Regions from separate parts of the Rhizobium sp. SL42 genome, predicted to be linked through region 1. Evidence: riboswitches for the same ligand, from Rfam matches in the RefSeq annotation. Region 1 holds a riboswitch; each other region holds the start of a gene.
The links. A riboswitch is a leader RNA that binds a small molecule or an ion and turns the genes downstream of it on or off. The one in region 1 is predicted to bind cobalamin.

Region 1 (6,916 bases):
GGTCTCGCTCAGCGCCAGCGCTTTGCCTGGCAGCCATTCGAGATTGCCGTGCTTGCCCATGTGGATCACGGCATGCGCCATGAACCTGCCGCGCAGGAAAGCATAGAAGGCAAGATAGCCATGCGGCGGCACGAGGTCGGGAGAATGGTAGCTTTGCTTCGGGTCGATGTTGTAACCCCGCGCCGGCTGAATGCCTACCATCACCCGGCCGAAGCGCATCAGCGGCAAGGCAAACCCGCCATCGCGGAAGAAGGGATCGTTCGCCGCATCACCCCAACGAGCGCGCACTTCGTGTTGAATCTGTTTCGGAAGCGATTCAAAAAAACTATTGTAATCGCTCAAGGAAATGACTTCGCGGACAATGCGCCCATCATTGGCCGCATTGGTCGGCCCGTCCATCAGCGCCGTCATCAGCGCATCGCCGTCGGCCGGCAACTCACCCGTCGCGTAGCCTGCGGCAGACAAGGCTCGCAACACCTCGATTGTCCCGGCCGGAGTGTCGAGCCCGACGCCATTGCCGAGCCTGCCGTCGCGATTGGGGTAGTTCGCCATGATCAGCGCAACGTTGCGATCCTTCGGCGACATCTTGCGCAGCCGCGCCCAGTTGGCGGCAAGCCTGGCGACGAACGCCATCCGGCCCGGATCCGGTTCGTGGCTGACAAGATTGGTCTCGACCCGTTCATCGAAGCGGGCCGCCGACTTGAACGAAACGGCGCGTGTCAGCACCCGACCATCGACTTCCGGCAGTGAAACGCTCATGGCAAGATCGCGCGCCGAAAGCCCCTGGCTGGATGCTTCCCATGCCGCCTTCGGCGACGAAGAGAAAATTGCCTGCAAAACCACCGCGCCCTGTTCGTCGAGGATGGTCGAGGGATTGACCGATCCCGGCGCCGAAACGGCAAATCCCGTCGTGTTGATCACGACATCCGGCGGGACGTCGCCAAACACGGCGCGCAGGGTCTCGACCGACACGAGATCCTTCAGGCTCGACACGAAGACCGGCAACGGCGTGAGGCCCTCCCGTTGGAGTGCGCCGATCATGGCTTCCACCGGCGCAGTTTCGCCACTCTGGACGAGCGCACGGTAGAAGCAGATGGCAGCGACACTTCCGTTGGCGGCAGCCAGCTGCCGCCACTCCTCGACACCGATCGCGCCCTTGCCCGGCCACCAGATACCGGCTTTCAGCAGCGGACGCGCGGGCTCCGGCCTATCGGCGCCCGACAGCATTGCCGCCGCATAGGCAACGAAATGCGCGGTGTTGCGATCACCGCCCTCGGTCAGATAGGTCCAGAGCGCCGAGCGATCGGCATCCATGCAAAGACTGAAGGGATCGAGACCGGCATCCGGCTTGTCGTCGCCGGGCAGCGAGACGATCAGCGCACCATTGGCACGCGCGGCTGCCGTGAGCGCCTCCAGCGCATGGTGGAAATAGCTCGCCCCCCCGAGCGCCCTGACGACGATCAGCTTTGCATGGCGCGCCGTACGCTCGATATAAGTATCGACCGACATCGGATGCTTGAGCGCCATAAGGCTGGCAAGACGCCAGCTTGGCCCGGCCCCCGCCGCAGCGACGGCTGCGGCCACCGCCGACAGTTCGGTGTCGGCAGCCGACAGGAAGAGGATGTCTCCCGGCGTCTGCCCAAGGTCGATCGCTTCGTCACCGTCGGCAATCGAGCCTTTCTGGGCCAGCAGGAGATGCATGGTTCAGGCAGCCGCCTGAACTGCTTCGACAACCGCGCCAAAGTCCCATTCATGCAGGCCGATGACGACGAGGCGGGTCTCGCGCTTTTCGCCCGACGTCCATGGCCGGTCGAAATAGGTGTCGATCCGCGTGCCGACCGCCTGAATGACGAGGCGCATCGGCTTGCCGGGCACGTCGATAAAGCCTTTGAGGCGCAGGATGTCGTGGGCCTCAATCACCGGCTTCAGGCGATCGACGAAGCTTGTCGGATCGGCAATCGCGCCAAGCTTGAGCACGAAGCTTTCGAACTCGTCGTGGTCGTGATGATGGTCATGGTCGGCACCGCTCTCGTGCAGCGCCTCATGCTCCAGCTCGTGATGCGACTTGCGATTGTCGATATCGTCCTCGGTGCCGGCACCGAGACCCAGCAACACAAGCGACGAGACTTCGCCATTGCGCGCTTCGACAATCGATGGCTTGCGCTGTGTACGGCCCGTCACCTCCGCGCGCACCGCAGAGATGCCGGCAGCGTCGAGCAGATCGGTCTTGTTGAGCACGATCAGGTCGGCGCAGGTGAGCTGGTCCTCGAACAGTTCCTCGATGGCGCTCTCGTGGTCGAGGCTTTCATCTTCCGCCCTTGCCGCATCCACCTTGTCGTGGTCATCGGCAAAACGACCGGCGGCAACGGCTGCGCTGTCGACGACGGTGATAACGCCATCAACGGTGACGCGGGTGCGGATATCCGGCCAGTTGAAGGCGGCGACCAACGGCTGGGGAAGCGCAAGGCCGGAAGTCTCGATCACGATGTGATCGGGTTTCACGTCGCGTTCCAGGAGCTTTTGCATCGTCGGAATGAAATCGTCGGCGACCGTGCAGCAGATACAGCCATTGGTCAGCTCGATGATATCGTCTTCGGTGCAATTGTCGGCGCCGCAGCCCTTCAAAACATCGCCGTCGACACCCAGATCGCCAAATTCATTGATGATCAGCGCGATCTTCTTGCCACCAGCATTCATCAGCATGTTGCGGATGATCGTGGTCTTGCCGGCGCCGAGGAAGCCGGTAATCACGGTGGCGGGAATTTTCTGCTGCAACATGGTTCAACCCTTCATTTTCAGCGGCAAACCGGCCGCGACGAAATATACTTCCGCAGCCTTTGCCGCGATGAGCTGGTGCAGCCGGCCGGCATGATCGCGAAAAGCGCGCGCCATTCCATTCTCCGGCACAATGCCGAGACCGACTTCATTGGAAACAAGAACGATACGGGCTTTGAGCGACGGCAGCAGGTCAGCGAGTGCGCCGCTCTCTGCAGCTATATCACGCCCCTCCTGCATCATCAGATTGGTGACCCAGAGCGTCAGGCAATCGACCAGTACCACCCGGCCAGGATCGTCGATCGCCACGAGTGATCCGACAAGATCAAGCGGCTCTTCGTGCGTGCTCCAGCCGTGGCTGGCGCGATCCTGCTTGTGGGCCTCGATGCGTGCGCCCATCTCGTCATCCCAGGCACGGCAGGTCGCGAGGTAGTTAAGCGCAAGGCCGCTGTCGCGGCAGACCTGCTCAGCAAACCGCGACTTGCCCGAACGGGCGCCACCCAGGACAAAAACAGGGGAATGAATGGACTGCATCAGTCAGCCACGCTCCGCAAAACCGGAGCAACAACGAGGCGCCACCGGCAGAACGCCGTCGCCAACCAAATCGAACCGACCCGCATCCCGATCCGGATGCGCCGCCTTGCGCGACCGAGAGGTCCCGCCACATGCAAACGTCGCCACGACAACCTCCGTGCTGGCGCCGGGGATCTCTCCCCATAAATTGGGCCACAACGGCCCGTCACGGACGGCAGGTCTCCTGGCTCGCAGCTGCCGGCGAAAAAACGCCAACGGATCTTCCTTACCTTCCCAGGGCTTGTCGGCAGTCGCGAAAAGGCGGACGATTCGTAGATATAGAGGCGTCCCACCCCGGCTGATCGCGCTGCCACCCCAGTGGCTTTTCCGGTTCAAGACCTCCGGCATCGATCGCACCGCGCGACCCGTCATGACTTCGGCACAAAACCGGATGGAAGACCCTCGCTGCTCTACAGTCGCGGGGTCGGCTGCGTTTGGCAGTCCCGGTCTGGATCCCTGCCTCCGCATTCCCTTTTGCTTTCCAGGCAACACTTCTGTCGCCCGGAAACCATCCAGTCGAAAGGATTAGGCGGTGCCTCGCGGCAAGTCAATCGAGACCGTAGACGCATCGAAGGCAATTGCCGGAAATCATGATCGCGAAAACAGATCAGCTGTCAGGGCTTCGGCGCAAGGCACCCGGCATCCGTTGCCGGATCGCAGCTCCCGTCAAGCCGCACAGATCCGCTGGCTCCCTGCTCCACCGGACCACCTTGAGCCGGGGCATCCTTGGCCCTTGCCTTTGCCGGCTGCACCACGGGAGCGGCAATCACCGGCGCAACCATCTCGGCCGGAACAGCAACGGGCGCAGGCTGCACCACAGGCGCCGGCTTGGTCACGGTGACCGGTGCTGCAGCGCGCACTGGCTTCGGCATCGTAACAACCGCCTCAACAGGTGCTGGATCGGTTGCAAAGCGGGTCGACATCGTCCGCGGCGGACGCGTCGTCCTGATCCGTGGCACGGTCAGCGAAAAGGCAAAACGGATGCGGGCTGCAATTTCTTCGGCCAATGGCTCGCGGCCAAAGCGGGGATCATTGGTCGGGCTATTGACGGTAAAGTTTCCTGCCGCAACAGGCTCACCGGTCTCAACGGAAGCAGCCGTCACGGTAAACCGCACCTGCTCGAAGTAACGCCGGGCATTTGCCCCCGCACCGAACTTGTCGATCTTGACCAGCAGCACGACACGCTCGGCGCCTGCCGGCGGCCGTGTCGAGGAAATCGCCGCCGCAACGCGCCGATCGATGCCCCTCACCAGATCAAGGGGAACGCTTGCGTCAGCCATGACGGTAACGTCGCGCACGTAGTAGACCAGCGGCCTGTCAATGCCGCGTTCATTGGAATGTGCACACGCCGACAGCACGAGAAGGAGCCCGAGCGCAAAAGCGATGCGAAAACTGCGAGCAACCATCTGGACAACCCCGACGCGGTGATTCTAACCCGCTCCGAGCATTGGTCGATTATGGTTAGCCCTTGGTTAATCCTGGCTACGGAGGGCAGCAAACAGCGAAGCGGCCGCAGCTATTTCACCGTAGCGCGCCTCGCGACGCGCCTCAGCCTCTTCATCGCTTCCCCAGTGCTCGATCGTCCAATCCTCGTCGAGATGCGCCAGGCTCCAGACGGTGTCGAGGTCGTAGGCACCCTCTGCGAAGGCAAGCGCAAGGATCGATGATCCGGCAAGCGTCGTGACCACATGCAAGCACGAAAGGCGGAAAGCTTCACGGTAGCGCTCCAGCGCCGCCGCATAAGCTTGCAGCGCATGGCCGGGCTGTTCCTGATGGATCACGCCCTCCGCCAGGATGAACCGGGCATGATGGACTTCCGCCACCCAGGCGAGCACCGGATCCCAGCGGCCGGCCTGGCGGTCGACCAGTTCCTGCGGGCTGTCAGCACGGTAGCAAAGCAGGTCGCTGCCGGCAAAACGCACGATCTCGTCGAAGACTTCCGACAGGTTCGCGCTCACGGCATCGATCGCGGTATTGGCAAGCTTGGTAACCGGCATCGTGCCCGGATCAATAACCTGACCCTGTGCGGCCCATTCCGCAGCGACCAGTTCCGCCGCCTCGCGCGTTGGCAAACACAGCGTATTCTTGGCGGGGGTCTTCACCGGCTTGCCATCGAGATGGATCGCAAATCCGTTCCCGTCGGCTGCAATCGATACGGCGGAGTAAAAGCGCTTCGGCAGCGGCCGCTTCATCTGGATCTGGGCGCGGCGCACGGGATCGGCATCGCTGTGCTCGGGCATGAAGGTGCCGGAAATGTTGCTGAGTTCGTCACGCATCTAGAGGCCCTCAGTGGATATAGGCGAGAAGATCGGCAGGGTGGTCGACAACGGCGTCGGCACCGGCCTTCCACAATTCATCGACAGATGCGTAGCCCCAGGAAACGCCGATAGCGGTGGCACCGGCAGCCTTAGCCATCTGCATGTCGAAGACGGCATCGCCGATGACGATCGTTTCAGACGGCGCAATTCCCGACTGGTCGCAGCATTCCGTCACCATGGCCGGATGCGGCTTCGACGGGCAGTCATCCGCGGTGCGGCAGAACCGGAAATGCGGGGCAAAGCCATGCCCCTCCAGGACCATGGCCAATCCACGCCGCGACTTTCCCGTGACCGCGCCCAGGACTACATCGTCTCGTGCCGCCAGCGTTTCGATCACGCCATGGATACCGTCAAACAAGGGCTCTTCAAAGCCGCTGTCCCGACGGACATCGCCAAAGATCGACTTGTAATAGGTCGCCATGTCGACCGCCTCGTCATCCGCATGCGGCTTGCCGTCCATGCGAGCAATGGCAATGTCGAGCGTCAGGCCGATGATCGCCTTGGTTTCCGCAACATCCGGTTCGCGCTTGCCGAAATGAAGAAATGTCCGTCGCATCACTTCATGGATCAGCCCGGCGCTGTCGACCAGCGTGCCGTCGCAATCGAACAGAACCAGCTTCATTCCTCGTCTTCCCGCTCACCCGATGCCATGTCGAAGCCGAACAGGTTCCAGGTCTGGACCATGTGCGGCGGCAACGGCGCCGTAATTTTCAGACGTCCGCCGTTCGGATGCGGGATGTCGATGTGCCGTGCATGAAGATGGAGGCGCTTCTGCACCCCCCCGGGGAAGTCCCAGTTATGGTCGTCATCGAAATACTTCGGATCACCGATGATCGGGTGCCCCATATAAAGGGCATGGACGCGCAACTGGTGCGTGCGACCGGTATAGGGCTCCATCTCCAGCCAGGCGAAGGTATGGGCAGCCGTCTCCAGCACACGGTAGTAGGAAATCGCGTGATCGGCGCCGTCCTCGCCATGCTTGCAGACCCGCATGCGGTCGCCCTCGTCCGTCTGGTCCTTGACCAGCCAGGTCGAAATCTTGTCGCTCTGCTTGCGCGGCACGCCCTTGACCAGGGCCCAATAGGTCTTCTTCGTATCGCGCTCGCGGAAAGCGGCGGTCAGCTTCTGTGCCGCGCCGCGCGTCTTGGCGACCACGAGCACACCGGACGTATCACGGTCGAGGCGATGGACAAGGCGCGGCTTCTCGCCCTTCTTGCTGGTCCAGGCTTCGAGCATCTTGTCGATATGAC
Region 2 (6,916 bases), 1.3 Mb from region 1:
TCCATGCCGCTGCCGATTGCGATGATCCGGGCCATGTCCCTGCCTTGTTAGCTTTGTTCCCTGTGTCCTTAGCGTGTTCCAACATGCGCGATCAAATGCCTTTTTTGATGAGCGTAAGCATACATTGTTCCACAGTAAATTTTGAGGGGAATTGGCACCGCTAAAATTTTATATATCGATGTAACCGAAATAAAGAATTCTTCTGCGTATAGTCACCGGCAACGAGACAAAAGCCGACTCAAGCCGGGAAGCCACAGATGCAGCAAGTCAAGAATCCTGCCTCCAGCATTGCGCTTCGTGTGGCAACCGCCATGCATCAGATGGGCATTGACGGGCTTCCCCGCAATTATGAGCTGGTCTACGAGGCCTATGCGGGCAGCAATCCCGAACTGGTCCGCGAATTCATTGCGCTCGGCAAGCTGAAGAGCCAGGAAGCGCTCGACGAGTTGGGCCGCAAATATCTGCCTCATCATCATGAGGATGGCTTGCTGAGCCGCCAGAGTGGTCAGGTTCGCGCTGAAATGAGCAATTTCATCAATCTGCTCAATGAGGAAAAGATTTCCCTGACCGACTATGGCCGAGTCATCGGCAATGCCTCGAAAACCATCCTTACGGAAGCCGATCTTGAAGGAACACCGCTCGGCCAGTCGATCAAGGCACTGAAGGCCGCGACCGAACGGCGCGCGCATCAGAACAGCAATGTCGTGCGTGCCGTGGTCGACAAGACCGCATCGCTGGCCGATATGCAGCGCGAGGCCGATGAGGCCGAGGCGGCGAAGTTCGTCGATCCGCTCACGCGCCTTGCCAGCCGCCGCGCCTTCAACAAGGCCGTGGCCAAGATCTATGCCAACCCGGACATGCCGGTTCTGTGCGGCGTCGCCGTCGGTGAAATCGACGATTTTGCCCGTATCCAGGAGCAGATGGGGCCGGCTGTTGCCGAACGTTTCCTGATGCAGGTTGCCAAGGTTCTGGAAGCGGTTTCCGGCGGCGGCGATCTTGCCTGCCGCTTCGATGCCGGCCGCTTCGGGCTGTTGCTCTACACGTCCGACGAGGATGAGGTCAGCCGCGTCATCGAGCTGGTGCGCGCCAAGCTGAAGGCCACGGCCTTTGTCGGCTCCTCGACCGGCCGCGCTCCGGGCCAGATGGCCATGTCCTTCGGGGTGTGTTTTTCCGAGCAGGCGCCGAACGCCTTCGACTTCACCAATTTCGCCGAGAAGGCGCTGTCGACATCCAAGGCCAATGGCGGCGATACCGTCACGATCTACGGCGCCAACGACTATGCCTCCAAGGACTGGCTGATCTACAAGAACAAGCCGGTCGGCGGCTTCGGCGCCTGACAGCGAGAGGGCCCGGCGTCTAAAGCTTGGCGATGATCTTACGAATTTCCGTATCCCGCGCGCCGAGCATCAGCACGTTGCGCAGCGCTTCCTTCGGATCGTGGGTGCGAAACAGCAAGCCGTTGTCACGGATCGACCTGTCGACCACCATCGCCTTCTGCTCGGTCTCCGGCTTGATCGCCACGGCAAAATACATGCGCGTGTAGCTTTGCCGGATCTGTTCGAAGAACTGCTCGGTCCCGCCGATTTCGGCAAAGAAATTGGCAATGTAGAAGGCCCATTTCACGTCGGCATATTGGGCGAAGTTGGTGCGCGCCGCCGTGACGTGACAGTAGCCGAGATGCGGACTGTCATCGAGGGTCTTGTGGAAGATCATCTTCGGAAACTGGATCGACCGGTGGAAGCCGTTGATCCGGCTGTGGGTGGTCTCCGCCGCCGTTTCCAGCCGGCGTCCGGTGCGAACGGCAACCTCCGCATAGGTGAGGTAGCGCTTTTCCTCCGCCAGCCAGTCATCGCGATGGCGCGAGATACGGCCGGTGCGCAGGAATTCCGTGTGCGCGGCCTTGCTCGCGGTCGCGCTTTTGTCGGGGACTCTCGGGGCCGCGTAATATCGAAGTTTTTGCATGTCGAGGCTCTGACGGTTACTGGCTCGGTACGCCGATATTACAGCGACATGGTTAATCATGATTTGCAGGCACTGTGACCTCTTGAGGTTTCGCGAGGCTTGCCGCAGTGCACGTTGGTTGACGCAACTCGTTCCGCTCTGATGATTTCTTCCGGGTGCGACAGACATTGGCGGCCAATCGCCTCGAATTGTCATTTTGCGCCATTGCAATAGTTTCGGGCGCCACCGATCTCCTCTATCTCCAAGAAAATACACATCATTTTTGAGGGGCGCGCTTTTTGCGCCTTTGCGCGGGCATGTCGCAAACATTCCCGGCGGTGTCGTTTCGCAACGCAGTACCGGACTGCCGCCTGTGTTTAGATATCTGCAAGCTCGAGGTGCCGCCCTGCTAGGGAGGGTGGGAAATCGGGAAGCCGGTCAAAATCCGGCGCTGCCCCCGCAACGGTGGTGGAGATAGACGTAACGGCAAAAGGCCACTGGGAAGGTCCTGGGAAGGCGCCGAACGTGTCTGGCAACGGACGTCTCCAGAGCCCGGAAACCAGCCTTGAAGCAATGATATTTGAGGTCGCGGTGGGCGACCGGAGATAGCCGTGATCGCCCTTTTCGGGTCGATTGGTGCTGCGCTCCTGTTCCATCGCCGGTGAAACGAACGAGGACGACATGGATCTGCACAGCACGGTATTGCGGCAGTTGAAGAACCGCCGGGAAGGCTTCAGCCTGGAGCAGCCTTTCTACATCGATCAGGATTATTTCAAGCTCGACATGGAGCAGATCTGGTATCGCGACTGGCTGTTTATCGGCCATGACTGCGAGATCCCGCGCGCCGGCAACTATTTCACCGCCCAGGTCGGCGACTATCCGATCGTCATGGTACGCGGCAAGGACCAGGTGATCCGCGCCTTCCACAATACCTGCCGCCACCGCGGTCACCGCGTCTGCACCTCGGACCGCGGCGCCTCCGCCAAGCTCGTCTGTCCCTATCACAACTGGACCTATGATCTCGACGGCTCGCTGGTCTTCGCCCGCCAGATGGGTGAAACCTTCGACAAGAACGAGTTCGGTCTGAAGCCTGTTCATTGCGAAAGTGTAGGCGGTTACATCTTCATCTGCCTCGCCAACGAGCCTGCCGATTTCGCACCGGTCCGTGCATCGATCGAACCCTACATGAAGCCGCATCGGCTGTCAGAGGCCAAGGTCGCTCATCGCAGCACGATCATCGAAAAGGGCAACTGGAAGCTCGTCTGGGAGAACAACCGCGAGTGCTACCACTGCGCCAGCAACCATCCTGAACTCTGCCGCACCTACCCGGAAGCCCCGACGGCAACCGGCGTCCAGGGCGCCGGTGACGATCCGGTCATCGCCGAACACTGGCTGCGTTGCGAGGCCGCAGGCCTGCCGAGCACGTTCAAGATCGACCCGAGCGGCCAGTTCCGCACCGCCCGCATGCCGCTGATCCAGGAAGCCGAGAGCTACACGATGTCCGGCAAGCGCGCCGTCAGGCGGCCGCTGTCCGACGACGTCTCGACCTCGCACATTGGCACCATGCTTCTGTTCCACTATCCGTCGACCTGGAACCACATTCTCGTCGATCACGCGATCTCATTCCGCGTCACCCCCCTGTCTGCCGAAGAGACGGCCGTCACCACCACGTGGCTGGTACACAAGGACGCAGTCGAAGGCGTCGACTATGACCTCGAGGAACTGACCCATGTCTGGGAAATGACCAATGACCAGGACCGCTCGATCGTCGAGGAAAATGCCTTCGGCATCCGGTCCCCGGCTTATGAGCCTGGCCCCTATTCGGTCGAGCATGAAGGTGGCGTCATGCAGTTCGTCGACTGGTACACGACCTTCATGATCAACCGTCTCCAGGGTGAAAAGACTCGCCTGTCCGCGGTCGCGTGAGATGAACATGATGCTCGCTCCCTATCGCCACGTTGATGAAATGCGCCCCTGGTCCGACCGGGAGCATCTGCTGGAATGCGTCGCCGTCACGCCGGAAGCCCCCGACGTGATGACGTTCACCTTCCGGCCGAACAAGCCGGGCCTGTGGTTCCGCTATCAGCCCGGCCAGTTCGTTACGCTGGAGATCCCGGTCTCGAACGAGCCGGTGATGCGCACCTATACGCTGTCGTCCAGCCCGTCGCGGCCCTACACGATCGCGATCACGGTCAAGGCGCAGAAGGACTCGATCGGGACGCGCTGGATGTTCGACAACCTGAAGCCCGGCATGGCACTGAAGGCGATCGGCCCGCTCGGCGATTTCTCCTATGCCCGTCATCCGGGCCGGAAATACCTGTTCATCTCGGCCGGCTCCGGCATCACTCCGATGATGTCGATGAGCCGCGACATGGGCGACCGCTCGCCCGACAGCGACATCGCCTTCCTGCATTGTGCCCGCTCGCCCGACGACATCATCTTTCGTTGGGAACTGGAAGCCAAGGCGCGCGACATGCCGCATTTCACGCTCGGCTTCATCATCGAACAGCTCGGCCGAGGCCAGCTTTGGTCAGGCTTGAAGGGCCGTATCGACAAGGCGAAGATCGCGCTTCTGGCCCCGGATTTTCTCGAACGCACGGTCTTCTGTTGCGGGCCTGAGCCGTTCATGGCGACGGTGCGCGAGGCCCTGTCCGGTGCCGGCTTCGACATGAGCCAGTATCACGAGGAGACTTTCCAGCCGGCCAAGCCGCAGCCGCCGATCGTCGTTGCCGATCATTCGGATGGCGAGCAGCCGACCAAGGTCACGTTTGCCATGTCCGGCAAGAACGGACTCTGCGCGCCAGGCCATACGGTACTTCAGGCAGCCCGCTCCTCCGGCGTGCGCATCGGTGCGGCATGCGAATCCGGCCTCTGCGGCACCTGCAAGGTGCTCAAGATTTCCGGCGAGGTCGAGATGGAACACAATGGCGGCATCCTCGACGAGGAAATCGACGAGGGCTACATCCTCGCCTGCTGTTCGCGGCCGAAGGGCGATATCGAAATCGAAGCGTGATCTCTGCCAGACGATGGCGATCATCAGGGCGCGCCGCTTGTCGGGTGCGCCCTTTTTCGTGGCGTGATTTTCCCCACTTTATCGTTCTTTCGCAAGGCGATGGAACAAACGGAACAGCCATCCGTTGACAGGCAATCGCGGTCGTTGACCGCGGCCAACCGGACCGCGCAAACACAAGAAGTTTTAGAATAAAACCAATGTTAATGCTGGGTTCAGGATGAAGCCGATACTTTTCATTTCAGGATCAGCAGTCTCAAGGGCATGGGCCGGGACACCAAGCTGGTCGCGAAAAACCGCAGGGAGAAAGTCGCATGAAGACTGCATTCAATCGTCTGGCCGGTCTCGTACTGGCTGCCGCTGTTGGCTTCACCGGCATCGTGCCGGCACAGGCCATGAGCCTGCCGCGCGCGCCTGTCGAAGCAAGCTCCGACGTCGCCCAGGTCCAGTATCGTCGTCGTGAGTATCGCCGCCACTATAACGGCCATCACTATCACAACGGCCATCGTGGCTATTCGCACCGCAGGCCCGGTTATCGCTATTACAACGGCGCCTGGTTCCCGCTGGCCGCCTTCGCAGCCGGTGCGATGATCGGCGGCGCCGTCGCTGCGCAGCCGCGGGTAAGTGCCGGTGGCATCAATCCGAGCCACTACCAGTGGTGCGCCAACCGCTACCGCTCGTACGACAGCCGCAGCAACACGTTCCAGCCCTACAATGGTCCGCGTCAGCAGTGCCTGTCGCCCTACTATTGAGCCAATACCTCTCTGATCGGCGTGCCCGAACAGCTCGCCCCGTCAGCGCTTCAATGCCCGGCCTCGTGCCGGGCATTGTCGTTTCGGCCCGGGCGTTCAGCCTGCGCTACAGGATGCCCGCACGCCGCAGGAGATACCAGGCGGCGGCAATCGAGATGACGATGAAGCCGATCGCGAAGATTGTGCCATCGGCCTCCGCCGCAAACGGCAGGTTGGATGTGTTCATGCCGAAAAAGCCGGTGACCAGGGACGGCGGGAGCAGGAAGGCCGTCATCAGAGACAGGATATAAAGGTGCCGGTTTGTCTCCGAGGTCAGCTTGGAGTCGATTTCCTCATGCAGCAACCGGGCGCGTTCCTGCAGTGCATGCACGTCGTGATCCACGGCTTCCAGCCTTGCCGTCAGCCGTTGCGCCACCTCGTCGAAGCCGAAGGGCATGTCCTCGTCGTCGCTGGCCGCGGCGCGGCGCATCAGCGACAGCATGGTGCGCAAGTGACGGTAGAGCCGAACAACCACCCGTCGGACAGGAGCAAGCCGGCGCCGCTCGTCGCGCAACTCGCTGTCATAGACGAAGTCCTCGATCGCGTTCAGTTCCTCGGTCAGTTCGATCACCACCGAAATAATGCCGCGCTGGAACTCGGCGACAAGTGTCTCGAACAGATGCATGGGACTGCGATATTTCGCGGAGTTCTTTTCCACCGCGGCCCGGACCCGGTCGATCGAGCGGATCGGCTGCAGTCTGGTGGTGATGATGAACCGATCGGACAGCGCAAAGTGCAGCCAGGCGAGGTCGCGTGTCTCCTTGTCGAACTCCCGCTGGAAGTCGACGAGGGTGCCGAACACCATCTGGTCGTCCACCGTCAAGGCGGCATGCGTGTCATGCGTGGTCAACACGGAGCGCGCCTGCTCCGTCAGCCATTCGAAGCCGTCGAGAAGAGCCCCGACGCGCGCATCCGCAATGTTGAGATGCAGCCACAGAAATCCCGGACCGTCAGCCAGCAGTGCCGGCGTGACGTCGGCTGGAAGCCGTGTTGCCGCACCGGATGCAGGATCGATCCGATAACCCCAGACAAGGCCGGGCAAAGCGTGAATGGCATTGAGCATGGGCGTGTCCTTCGGGGTACGCGGCGGTTGGCGGGACCTGTGCGAAGCGGAAAACGCAAAAAGCGCGCCGGTTGAACCGGCGCGCCTCGGGATCGTCTAGTGCGAGGGCTT
Region 3 (6,916 bases), 130 kb from region 1:
ATCAAAAGTTATGCCAGCGCGATTGCCCAGCAGAATCTGGAGCTGCGAAAGGCAAGGCAAGACCAGAAACGCCTGCGCTGCCTGACCTCTTCAGTGGTCGTCGTGCGACCGGACGGCGGTAACGATTGCGGCGACCTTTCCGCGGCGCTCGACCGAATGGAGGCGAACAAGGACATTCTGGTGGCCAAGCTGGAGGAAATCAGATCCGGTGGGGCTGAGAGCAGAGACGCTCGCGCCCGGCTGACCTCCGCTCTCGAGGCAAACGGCTGCAATGCGCAGACTGATGATACCTTTGGCGGCAATATCGAGGAAGCCGAGCGCGTCCCTTATCTCGATACGCTGGCGGAGCCCTATCAAGTCAGCCGCAATTCGCTGGAGGCCCTCCCCGGCCAGCCACCCGCACTGCCGACCGGCAATATCCGGACACTATGCGTCCGCACCTGTGACGGAGGCTTCTTTCCGATTTCCTCCAGCACATCCGCGATGAATTTCGGACATGACGCCGGCCTGTGTCAGCAGATGTGCCCAAACACCGAGACGGAACTGTATTTCCACGCACCCGCGGTCAGCGAAACATCCGAGATGATTTCGGCGGTCAGCGGGCGACCCTACCGCGACCTGCCCAACGCCTTCGCCTATCGCAACCGCACGGCCGGTGACAATCCGCAATGTGGATGCGATCTGGCCCGCTATCACGAACAGGCGAAAAGGCGATCGACACCGCCCACGCCCGTTCCAGACTACCAGTCGTCGATCGTCACCATCGCGCCGAAGACGCCTGCAGTAGCCGCAGCGGTACCAGCGGCACAGCCTGTCGAGCGCGACTACGATGGCAGTGCGGCCAATATACGCAAAGTGGGTCCACAATTCCTGCCGCCGGTGACGGGCACCATCAATCTCAGAAATCCTGCCTCTCCAGGTCCGCAGCCTCTGCAGGAGTAGCACCGTCAACGGCGAAGGTTCCGGACCGAAGTCCCCAGCTCTCCTCAAACACCAACTCGTCAAGCGGCAACCGTGATCGCCAGCCTTTCACCTCGAGTTCCGGTGTCGCGTAAAGCGTATCTACATAGCCGAGGCACAGATACCCGACGACCTCGATGTCGTCAGGAATATCCAGAATCCCCTTCAGCTCACTTTCCTGAAAGATACTCACCCATCCGAGCCCGACACCTTCGGCGCGCGCAGCAAGCCACAAATTCTGGATGGCACAGACGGTGGAATAGCTGTCCATGCGTGAATTATGGGTGCGCCCCAGAACGACGGGACCGGCCCGGTCGCGGTCGCATGTCACGCAAACGCCGAGCGGCGCCTTGCGGATACCCTCAAGCTTCAAGGACCGATAAGCGGCCTGCCTATCCTCATCGAACATAGCCGCCGCTTCGCGATTTGCCCGGTCAAAAGCCTCCCATATGAGCTGCCGACGCACGGCGTCGCGCACCAGCAGGAAATTCCAGGGCTGCATGAAACCGACTGAAGGTGCGGCATGCGCGGCACTGAGCAGACGCCTGACAAGGTCATTCGGCAAGGGGTCGGGAAGGAACTGGTCGCGCACGTCACGGCGCGTGTGGATGGCCCGGTAGACGGCCTGCTTTTCCTCGACGGAAAAGGAACCGGCCCGGACAAGAAAATCGTTCGATTCGTCGTGCATCGTCAAATCCCCAACAATGCGCAACCGCCCGCCGTCCGCGCGGGCAAGTCTATCGCATCAGGCCGGTCTTCTGACTTGGCATCCGCTGCACACGCCGCCTTCCCGGTCTTGTCCACCAGTGGCCGGGTCTCCCCTTGCGTGTGCATCCGCCTCACAGCGTTGGGCACGTGCCGGATTTGCACCGGCTTCCCGATTCTCCCGCATCGCTGCGGGCACCTGACAGGATTTGTTTTAGTCCGATCGCCGAAGGACGCAAGCGCCAGCCTGCGACGACGTTCAGTCGTTGACGGGGAAATAGCGGACGAAGGCGAATTCCGCGCCGTCCGGCGACCAGTTCGGCACGTTGATCGTACCCTGCCCACCAAAGAGTTCGAACAGCGTTTCCTGGGTACCACCGTCCATGTCCATCAGCCTAAGGCTGACCTCGCGGTCACGCGGATGATCAAAGACGTCGGGCGCATAGGAGAGGTAGAGAACCTTGCCGTCTTTCGGTGACGGATGCGGGAACCAGTCTCCCGTATCGCTGTAGGTGATGCGTTCGACATCGCTGCCATCCGGATGCATGCGCCAGATCTGCATCAGGCCGCTTCGGCTGGAGTTGAAATAGATCCAGTTGCCATCGGCCGACCAGTCCGGGCCGTCGTTTCGACCCTCGCCTTCAGTCAGTCGGCGCTCCTCGCCGCCATCGACGGAAATCGAATAGATGTCGAAGACATCGTCGCGAATACCGCAATAGGCAAGCTGACGACCATCGGGCGACCAGCCATGCCAGTAGGAAGGCAGGCGCGACGTAACCTGGCGCGGAACACCGCCTTCGGCAGGCAATACGTAGATGCAGGACTTTCCGTGCTCCGTCTTGTCCGAGATGACCACCAGCGAGCCGTCAGGCGAGATGCCGTGATCGTTGTTGCATTCAATGGCAAATCCTGTGTCGAGGAGGGACGGCGCCTGGCCGCCCTCGGGCGAAAGCCGATACAACAGACCATTGCCGTTGATCAGCAGATACGAACCGTCAGGCGACCAGTTTGGCGCCTCGACCAGTTCACTCGTCTGCCAGACAACACGTGTCTGTCGCGTGCGGATATTGTAGATCTCGACGGAACTGCGCAAAGGCTCTCCTCCCTTGGTCCAAGCCATCAGAGACGGGCTCAGCGATCGCGGAAACGGTTGGTGATCGGATAGCGACGGTCGCGGCCAAAGTTCTTCTGGGTGATCTTGACGCCCGGCGCCGATTGCCGCCGCTTGTACTCCGCAAGGTAAAGCAGGTGCTCGATGCGGTGGACCGTGGCAATGTCATGCCCCCGCGCCACGATATCGTCGACGGCCATTTCCTTTTCAACCAGGCACTCCAGGATGTCATCCAGCATCGGATACGGCGGTAGCGAATCCTGATCGGTCTGGTTTGGCCGAAGCTCGGCCGAAGGCGCCTTGGACAGGATATTGGCCGGGATCACCTGGCCGGAAGGCCCAAGTGCACCCGGCGGCACATGAGCATTGCGCCAGGCGGAAAGCGCGTAAACCTGCATCTTGTACAGATCCTTGATCGGATTGAAGCCGCCATTCATGTCGCCATAGAGCGTCGCATAGCCGACCGACATTTCCGACTTGTTGCCCGTGGTGACGACCATCGAGCCGAACTTGTTGGAGATCGCCATGAGGATCGTACCGCGCGCGCGGCTCTGCAGGTTCTCTTCGGTGATCCCGCTCTCCGTCCCCTCGAACATTTCCGACAGGCTGGACAGGAAGCCCTCAACCGGATCTGCGATCGGGACGATATCGTAATGGCAGCCCAGAGCCTGTGCGCAGGCCTCGGCATCAGCAAACGACTCCTTCGACGTGTAGCGATACGGCAGCATGACCGCGCGCACCCGTTCCTCGCCCAGCGCATCGACGGCGATCGCCGCACAGATGGCGGAATCGATCCCGCCCGAAAGGCCGAGCACGACGCTCTTGAAACCGTTCTTGTTCACATAGTCGCGGAAGCCGAGAACGCAGGCCCGGTAGTCGGCCTCTTCCTTCTCAGGAATGCGCGACATCGGTCCTTGCTCGCAGCACCAGCCGGCCTCTGTCCGCTTCCAGGTCGTGACAGAGAGCGTCTCCTCGAACTGGCTCATCTGAAACGCGAGCGACCGGTCGCCGTTGAAGGCAAAGCTCGCACCGTCAAATACAAGCTCATCCTGGCCGCCGATCTGGTTTGCGAAGATCAGCGGCAGGCCGGTCTCGATCACCTGGCGCAGTACCACCTGATGGCGCACATCCACCTTGTTGCGATAGAACGGCGAGCCATTCGGCACCAGCAGGATCTCGGCCCCGGTCTCTGCCAGCGTCTCGCAGACGCCGGCATCGTTCCAGATCTCTTCGCAGATTGGCACGCCGATGCGCACGCCGCGAAAATTCACCGGCCCCGGCATCTCGCCTTCGACAAAAACCCGCTTTTCGTCGAATTCGCCGTAATTCGGCAAATCGATCTTGTCGCGGAAGGCGAGGATCTTGCCGCCATCGAGGATGGCAACGGAATTGTGCCGGCCCTTCTCGCTTTGCCGCGGGAAGCCGACAATCACGCCGGGGCCGCCGTCGGCGGTATCCGCTGCCAACTGCTCGACCGCCGACAGGCAGGCCCTGAGAAAGGCGGGTTTCAAAACCAGATCTTCCGGTGGATAGCCGGAGATGAACAACTCGGTCAAAAGCAACAGGTCGGCACCCTGTGCCGCCGCTTCCGACCGTGCCGCACGTGCCTTTGCCAGGTTGCCGACCACGTCGCCAACCGTTGGATTGAGTTGCGCAATGGCGATGCGCAGGACATCTGTTTTTTTCAATGTTTCGCTCATGGTCAACGGTTTAAACGCTCGGTCGGCGGATCGCAACGGCATGGGCAGACGAAGCCCTGCGCGGGCGCCGAAATATCAATCAAAATCGGGGAACAATCAGGCCTCAGCCATAGTTCATGTAGCGTTCATGACGGATATGTGACAGCTATGCGCACATTTGATGAAAATCGCATTTCTCTCGGAGAATTCTGTGGCTGACACTCTTCCAAAATCGGTAAATTCAAGCCTTTTGGCAGCCGTCGGCACAACTCCCTCCAGAGGTGAAGCACGTCCAGCCGGACGCATCGCACGCATCGTCTTCCCGCTGATCAACACGGCTTTGCTGGCAATCATCACGATCATCGCCAGCGAATGGCTCGCGCGCGGCAATCTCAACGATGTCGCCGACTACATGCTGTCACCCGCCCGCCCGGGCATGGTCGCAGCTGGCATGCTCTTTCTCCTGATGCTTTTCGCAGACGCCATTGTCGGACGTGCGTACCAGTCAGCGCTGCTCATCGTCCCGCTGTCGCTCCTGCCAGCCTTCTTTTCCGGCCAAAAGCAATTGTTTTTGTCTGACCCGCTGTTTCCGAGCGACCTGCTTTTCGGTCGCCAGATCATGGAACTTCTGCCGGTGATGGTTGCCGCCCGCCCCTTGGCTGCCGCCGGCATGGCGCTGGCATCGGTGGCGATCATCGGAGCGCTCGTCTATCTGATCGTCATCAGCCGCCGCCACTTTCCCCGGATCCTGCCTGTCGTTCGCATTGGCCGCACGCTGGTGGCAGCCCCCGTCCTCGCCGGCTTCATCACCCTGATGGATCCGATGGCGTTTTCCTATGTCCGCGACCGACTGAATATCGTGCCGATGATGTGGGACCAGAAGGAGAACTACCGTCACAACGGCTTCCTGCTTGCCTTCGCCTTCAACATTCCCATGGCCAATGTCGGCGCACCGGCCGGTTACGACAATCTCGCCATCTCCGACATCCCGACGGACCGCTTGCCCGCGACCTTCTTCTCGGGTCGCCAGGCCGACGTGATCATGATCATGAGTGAATCGCTCTGGGATCCGACGCGCATGTCGAGCGTGCGCTACTCCAGCGATCCGATGCCGACGATCCATGCGGCCCAGTCCGGCAACGTCTTCTCGCCGGAATTCGGCGGCATGACCGCCAATGTCGAGTTCGAGGCCTTGACCGGCTTCAGCAACGCGTTCCTGCCTTATGGCAGCATTCCCTATCAGCAGTATATCCGTCGCCCGCTGCCCTCGCTCGCCACATTCTTTGAATCGAAGGGCTACGTGACAAAGGCCTTCCATCCGTTCCAGAGCTGGTTCTGGAACCGTCAGAACGTCTATCAGGCGCTCGGCTTCCAGAATTTCCAGTCCGAGGAAAACATGCCGGCGATGGAAAAACGCGGCATCTTTGCCTCTGACGACGCCTTGACGCGCCATATCATCAGCCAGGCCGACAATACTGCAAAGCCGTTCTTCTTCTTCGCCGTTACACTGCAGGGCCACGGTCCGTATGAAGAAAACCGCTACAAGAAGAACTCGATCGAAGTCGACGGACCGACGCTTTCCGATGCCAGCGCCAGCGCCCTTGCGACTTATACTCAAGGCGTCAAGGAGGCCGACCAGAGCCTGAAGATGCTGATGGACTGGGCGAAGAAGCGCCGGCGCGAAACCATCATTGTGCTCTTTGGCGACCACCTGCCGCCGCTCGGAATGGTCTACCCGGAGAGCGGCTACATGGCGGACCAGGTCGCCACCCGCAAAGCTTCCGTTGCGACAATGAAGCGCGAACACGAAACACCACTGGTTGTGTGGTCGTCCAAGCGCGGCGTTCAGAAGAACCTGGGTTCGGTCAGCCCTTCGCAACTGCCGCATTTCATTGTCCGCATGAGCGGCTACCGGCATCCGTTCTACACGGGCATGCTGGGCCGCGTTCAGGAACGATATACTGTCATCGATCGTCACCAACTGATCGAGCGCAACAATCGTGCCCAGCCTGATTGGTCCGTGTCCGGTCGGATTGATCCGATGATCCGCGACTATCGACTACTTCAACACGACATGATGTTTGGCGAAGGCTTTGGAACAGAACGTTTCTTCCCCGAGCAGGCTGAACGACTGCAGCCGGTGACTTGATCAGGCGAACGGGCATTCTCTACATTTGCCCAGCTTGACAAGTTCTGCTCAGTTGCACTATTGCGGGAAAGTCAATTTAACTTCACTGACTTTTTTTGTTCAAAACTGCAGCGCGCTTGATCTTATCGTCGTCCGCTCGTCTTGATCGGATTGTGCCGCGCCCGGCAAGCCTTGAACACAAGCATGTTCAACAGAGCACAAGCCATGCCGCAACTTACGCGTGCCTCCATAGCAGCCCATGCCTTGTTTCCCGCCATTGAGAAACAGATCGCCCGGCATCTGATTGCCATTCACAATGAAACCCCAAGGCTG

Region 2: it holds a riboswitch for cobalamin, as region 1 does, so the genes downstream of both, IM739_RS07440 (aromatic ring-hydroxylating oxygenase subunit alpha) here and cobU (bifunctional adenosylcobinamide kinase/adenosylcobinamide-phosphate guanylyltransferase) in region 1, are expected to answer to the same signal.
Region 3: it holds a riboswitch for cobalamin, as region 1 does, so the genes downstream of both, bluB (5,6-dimethylbenzimidazole synthase) here and cobU (bifunctional adenosylcobinamide kinase/adenosylcobinamide-phosphate guanylyltransferase) in region 1, are expected to answer to the same signal.

The regions. Positions count from the first base shown of each region.
Region 1 covers NZ_CP063397.1:2,849,987-2,856,902, forward strand. The annotation lists gene cobN (cobaltochelatase subunit CobN) at 1-1,701, opposite strand, end outside; gene cobW (cobalamin biosynthesis protein CobW) at 1,705-2,778, opposite strand; gene cobU (bifunctional adenosylcobinamide kinase/adenosylcobinamide-phosphate guanylyltransferase) at 2,782-3,309, opposite strand; cobalamin riboswitch at 3,506-3,876, opposite strand; gene IM739_RS13520 (hypothetical protein) at 3,963-4,754, opposite strand; gene IM739_RS13525 (ATP12 family chaperone protein) at 4,821-5,624, opposite strand; gene IM739_RS13530 (HAD-IA family hydrolase) at 5,635-6,288, opposite strand; gene IM739_RS13535 (RluA family pseudouridine synthase) at 6,285-6,916, opposite strand, start outside.
Region 2 covers NZ_CP063397.1:1,599,798-1,606,713, forward strand. The annotation lists gene IM739_RS07425 (L-threonylcarbamoyladenylate synthase) at 1-35, opposite strand, end outside; gene IM739_RS07430 (GGDEF domain-containing protein) at 258-1,337, shown strand; gene IM739_RS07435 (DUF6656 family protein) at 1,357-1,962, opposite strand; cobalamin riboswitch at 2,321-2,523, shown strand; gene IM739_RS07440 (aromatic ring-hydroxylating oxygenase subunit alpha) at 2,623-3,867, shown strand; gene IM739_RS07445 (hybrid-cluster NAD(P)-dependent oxidoreductase) at 3,869-4,954, shown strand; gene IM739_RS07450 (BA14K family protein) at 5,266-5,703, shown strand; gene IM739_RS07455 (CorA family divalent cation transporter) at 5,810-6,805, opposite strand; gene IM739_RS07460 (PhoX family protein) at 6,915-6,916, opposite strand, start outside.
Region 3 covers NZ_CP063397.1:2,976,850-2,983,765, forward strand. The annotation lists gene IM739_RS14095 (DUF2865 domain-containing protein) at 1-942, shown strand, start outside; gene bluB (5,6-dimethylbenzimidazole synthase) at 899-1,648, opposite strand; cobalamin riboswitch at 1,692-1,883, opposite strand; gene IM739_RS14105 (TolB family protein) at 1,925-2,758, opposite strand; gene IM739_RS14110 (NAD+ synthase) at 2,797-4,476, opposite strand; gene IM739_RS14115 (LTA synthase family protein) at 4,637-6,604, shown strand; gene IM739_RS14120 (hypothetical protein) at 6,809-6,916, shown strand, end outside.